Regions from separate parts of the Streptomyces sp. NPDC031365 genome, predicted to be linked through region 1. Evidence: riboswitches for the same ligand, from Rfam matches in the RefSeq annotation. Region 1 holds a riboswitch; the other holds the start of a gene.

Evidence for each region. Region 1 has a riboswitch for glycine ahead of gcvT (glycine cleavage system aminomethyltransferase GcvT). Riboswitches for the same ligand answer to the same signal wherever they lie in the genome.
Region 2: linked by a shared signal. The riboswitch ahead of gcvP (aminomethyl-transferring glycine dehydrogenase) and the one ahead of gcvT (glycine cleavage system aminomethyltransferase GcvT) in region 1 are both predicted to bind glycine.

The regions. Positions count from the first base shown of each region.
Region 1 covers NZ_JBVIIM010000013.1:113,332-115,713, forward strand. The annotation lists gene ACZ5C2_RS20615 (enhanced serine sensitivity protein SseB) at 1-50, opposite strand, end outside; gene ACZ5C2_RS20620 (AAA family ATPase) at 104-763, opposite strand; glycine riboswitch at 985-1,085, shown strand; glycine riboswitch at 1,086-1,209, shown strand; gene gcvT (glycine cleavage system aminomethyltransferase GcvT) at 1,250-2,368, shown strand.
Region 2 covers NZ_JBVIIM010000043.1:34,817-37,198, forward strand. The annotation lists gene gcvP (aminomethyl-transferring glycine dehydrogenase) at 1-1,172, opposite strand, end outside; glycine riboswitch at 1,347-1,442, opposite strand; gene ACZ5C2_RS36200 (PRC-barrel domain-containing protein) at 1,556-1,930, shown strand; gene ACZ5C2_RS36205 (DNA polymerase IV) at 1,949-2,382, opposite strand, start outside.

The sequences.
Region 1 (2,382 bases):
CCGTGCGGATGGGGGTGCGTCTGGGCCGGGAAACCCGCCGGGAAGTCCATCGTTCGCCTACCGCCTGCCTGGAACCACTGCTGTGGTCGGCAAGGTTATCCGGTCAGTCCGCGAAGCCGATCCTGCGCAGCGCGTTCGCCGCGTCCCGGTCGATCAGCACCGCCGAACCACAGCCCGCGGGCAGCCGGCCGCGCTCCACCGCGCGCAACAGCCTGTCGCTCGCCGCGCGGTGGCGCCCGAACGCGTACCGGGAGACGCCGCGTCCGCGCTCGCGCTGCCCGGCCAGGGCCTGCTGCGGGGTGACGTCGAGCAGCAGCAGGTGCAGGCTCGCCCCCCGGCGGCGGGCCTCGCGGGCGAGCCAGCGCCGCACCCATGCCTGCGTACCGCAGTCGTGGACGACGACCGCCCCACCGGCGCGCAGCGACCGGCGCAGACCGGCGTAGTGGGCGAGGCGGACCAGGGGGCGGTAGACGGCGTAGGGGAGGAAGCGGGGCATGCGGTGGTCCCAGCGGTCACGGCTGTCCTGGGAGTCGACGCGGGCACCGCGCACCGCGCGGCGCATCAGTGTGGACTTGCCGCTGCCGGGCAGTCCGGTGACCACGACGAGGTCGCGGGGCCCGAAGAGCAGCGCGCGTGGGCTGCGGCCGCCCCGCTCGCGCAGGTCGCGGACGACGGGCGCCGGCAGCGCCCCGCGGGCCCGCGCGGCCGACTGCGGGGGCAGCGCGACGCCCGTGGTGGTGGCGCACGCCGTGGTCCTGTTCACCGTGATGGTCCTCCCCTGGGGCCGGCACGAGTCCGGGTCCCCGCTGAGCGTAAAGAGAAAGTAATGCCAGGTGCCTCTCGTTTCCGTGCCTTTCCTGAAACAGGCCTGTCACAGCTCCCTGTGACCGTGCCCGTACAACCTGTGCATCCCAGGGAAGGGTCCCCCTGCCGCGCCCTCGCGATGCGTGCAATGATGAGCGCGCCAACTGCATACCGGCCGTTTGAATCCGCGCGGGAGAGTCCCCGGCACCGTTTGCCGCCGGGGCGCCGAAGGAGCAAGTCCCTCCCTTGAATCTCTCAGGCCCCGTTACCGCGCGGGCGAGGCACATCTGAAAAGCGGGCCGCTGCAGCCGTGCTCCAGTGGCTCCACCCAAGGTGCAAACCATGATCCTCCCCGTGCGGGCGGTCATGGCGAACCTCTCAGGTTCCGATGACAGATGGGGAGGAACGCCCTCGCCTTCCCCCATCGTCTTTGGGAGACCGACCGATGAGCAGTACCGAACCTCGCCGGACCGCGCTCGATGCCCTGCATCGCTCGCTCGGCGCGACGATGACCGACTTCGCCGGCTGGGACATGCCCCTGCGCTACGGCTCCGAGCGCGACGAGCACAACGCCGTACGCACGAAGGCCGGCCTCTTCGACCTCTCGCACATGGGCGAGATCGCGGTCACCGGCCCGGCCGCCGCCGCACTCCTCGACCACGCCCTCGTCGGCAACATCAGTGGCGTCAAGCCCGGCCGCGCCCGCTACACCATGATCTGCCGCGAGGACGGCGGCATCCTGGACGACCTGATCGTCTACCGGCTCGGTGAGTCGGAGTACATGGTCGTCGCCAACGCCTCCAACGCCCAGACGGTGCTCGACGCCCTCCTCGAGCGCTCGGCCGGCTTCGATGCCGAGATCCGCGACGACCGCGACGCGTACGCGCTGCTCGCCGTGCAGGGCCCCGAGTCCCAGGCCATCCTCGCTTCGCTCACCGACGCCGACCTGGACGGCCTGAAGTACTACGCCGGTCTGCCGGGCACGGTCGCCGGTGTCCCCGCACTCGTCGCCCGCACCGGTTACACCGGCGAGGACGGCTTCGAGCTGTTCGTGAAGCCGGAGCACGCGGTCGAGCTGTGGCAGGCGCTGACCAAGGCCGGTGAGGGCGCGGGCCTGGTGCCGTGCGGGCTGTCCTGCCGGGACACGCTGCGCCTGGAGGCGGGCATGCCGCTGTACGGGAACGAGCTGAGCACCTCCCTGACGCCCTTCGACGCCGGTTTTGGCCGGGTGGTGAAGTTCGAGAAGGAGGGCGACTTCGTGGGCCGCGCCGCCCTGGCCCAGGCCGCCGAGCGCGCCGCCGCCGAGCCGCCCCGTGTCCTGGTCGGCCTGGTCGCCGAGGGCCGCCGGGTGCCGCGCGCCGGGTACGCGGTGGTGGCCGGCGGCGAGGTGGTCGGCGAGGTCACCTCCGGTGCCCCCTCCCCCACGCTGGGCAAGCCGATCGCGATGGCGTACGTCGACCCGGCGCACGCGGCGCCCGGCACCGAGGGCGTCGGCGTGGACATCCGGGGCAGCCACGAGCCCTACGAGGTCGTGGCGCTGCCGTTCTACAAGCGGCAGAAGTGACACCGTCGTAGGAC
Region 2 (2,382 bases), on a different contig from region 1:
CCGTGCACGATCTCGGCCCCGCCGGCCCGCAGCCCCTCGGCGAGGACGGTGGCGTACCGGTGCGTGCGCCGGGCGATGATCCTCAGGCCCTCGGGGCCGTGGTACACGGCGTACATCCCTGCCATGACGGCGAGCAGAACCTGGGCCGTGCAGATGTTGCTGGTGGCCTTCTCACGGCGGATGTGCTGCTCACGGGTCTGCAGAGCCAGGCGGTACGCCTTGTGTCCGTCCACGTCGACGGAGACGCCGACGAGCCGCCCGGGCAGGCTGCGTGCCATCTTGTCCTGCACGGCCATGTAACCGGCGTGCGGCCCGCCGAAGCCCATCGGCACGCCGAAGCGCTGGGTGGTGCCGACCGCGATGTCCGCGCCGAGTTCGCCGGGCGACTTCAGCAGGGTGAGGGCGAGCAGGTCGGCGGCGACGGTGACGAGTGCCCCGAGCGCGTGCGCCTGGTCGATCACCGGCTTGATGTCGCGCACCGCGCCGGAGGCGCCCGGGTACTGGATCAGTACGCCGTTGATCTCACGCTCGGCGAGCCCGGCGGGGATGCCGTCGCTCAGGTCGGCGACGACAACGTCGACGCCGGTCGGCTCGGCACGGGTCTCGATCACGGCGATGGTCTGCGGCAGGGCGTCCGCGTCGACCAGGAACAGGCCCTTCTTGTTCTTGCCCATGCGCCGCGACAGTGCCATCGCCTCGGCGGCGGCGGTGCCCTCGTCGAGCAGGGAGGCACCGGAGGTGGGCAGACCGGTGAGCTCGGCCACCACGGTCTGGAAGTTCAGCAGTGCCTCGAGCCGGCCCTGGGAGATCTCCGGCTGGTACGGCGTGTAGGCCGTGTACCACGCGGGGTTCTCCATCACGTTGCGCAGGATGACGGGCGGTGTGAAGGTGCCGTAGTACCCGAGCCCGATCATGGAGCCGAGCACCTGGTTGCGGTCGGCCAGCGAACGCAGCTCGGCCAGCACCTCGGCCTCGCTCCGCGCACCCGGCAGGTCCAGCGCTTCGGCGTTCTTGATCACATCCGGCACGGCGGCGGCCGTCAGCTCGTCGAGCGAGCCGTAGCCGACCTGGGCGAGCATCTTGGCCCGGGCCTCGTGGTCGGGGCCGATGTGGCGCTGCTCGAAGGGGATTCCCCGTTCGAGCTCGGAGAGCGGAGTGCGAGGGGCGGTCATTGAGGAGGCCTCCTGGTCTGACGACCTTCGAGGGGCACCACGGCACAGGTGCCCGGACGGCCTCCCCCTCTGTCATCTCAACCTGAGAGCTTCACCGGAACGCCCGGGGCGGTCCGGCTTTCACCGTCGGTGAGAGCGGAAGCCGTCGACACCCGCCCTGCTTTCCAGAGTGACCTCGTCCGTGCGGTACGTGTGCCTGAGAGATTCCGGGGAGGATTTGCTCCTTCGGCGCCTCCGATGGTGCCTGGAGGACTCTCCCGCACGGGGTCAGCAGCCGATTGCCAGCGTACCAGCGAGGACCGCACCGGGGCTTCGAGTGGCCGCACCGCCGATTGTGCCGTTTCGTGGTGCTTAGGGATGAGTTTGCGACCAGTGGAGGGCCCGTGCAGACCGACATCGATCCGCGCCATCTGATAGGCCGCAAGGCGTTCGACCGCAACGGAACCCGGATCGGCACGGTCGACGAGGTCTACCTCGACGACGCCACAGGCGTACCGGAGTGGGCGGCGATACGCACCGGCCTGTTCAGCAGGGACGCCTTCGTCCCGCTGGAGCCCAGCGAACTGATCGACGGCATCCTCCACGTGCCGTTCGAACGGACTCTGATCAAGGACGCACCCGACTTCGGCGTGGGCCGCCACCTCTCCCCCGAACAGGAGCTCCAGCTCTACCACCACTACGGTCTGGACATCGCCGCGCCTCCCCCGCTCCAGGACCGCGACTTCGGCAAACTCGCGGGCAAGGACAAGCCGGTCTGACCCTCCGGCTCCCCCCGCTCAGCTCTCCGCCCGCGCCCCGCCGGCCGCCGTCCTCTCGTCCTCCCCCGGTCTTCGTGGCACCAGCGGCAGCGGATCCGCCGGTTCCAGGGCCGGGTCGTCGGTGCGGAAGGTCTTCACCCGGCCCGGCTCCGAGTCGGGAGTCTCGAAGCGCACGGTGACCCGGCCCAGCCCGCTGCCCTGCACCCAGCCGTGCCCGTGCGCCGTGTGCCGTACGTCGTGCCCGGCCGGCCAGCGCCGCTCGGGAGGCGTCCGGCTCTCGGACGCGGGCGCGGCTTCGGGGTCCTCTGGGACGGGTTCCTCCTCGTCCACGCCCGCCGCCTGTGCGAACAGGTCCTCCTGCGTGTAGTCGGCCAGTCCGCTGACCCCCACCCCGAGCAGCCGCACACCGCCCGTGGTGTCGACCGAGTCCAGCAACCTCGCCGCGGCCTCCC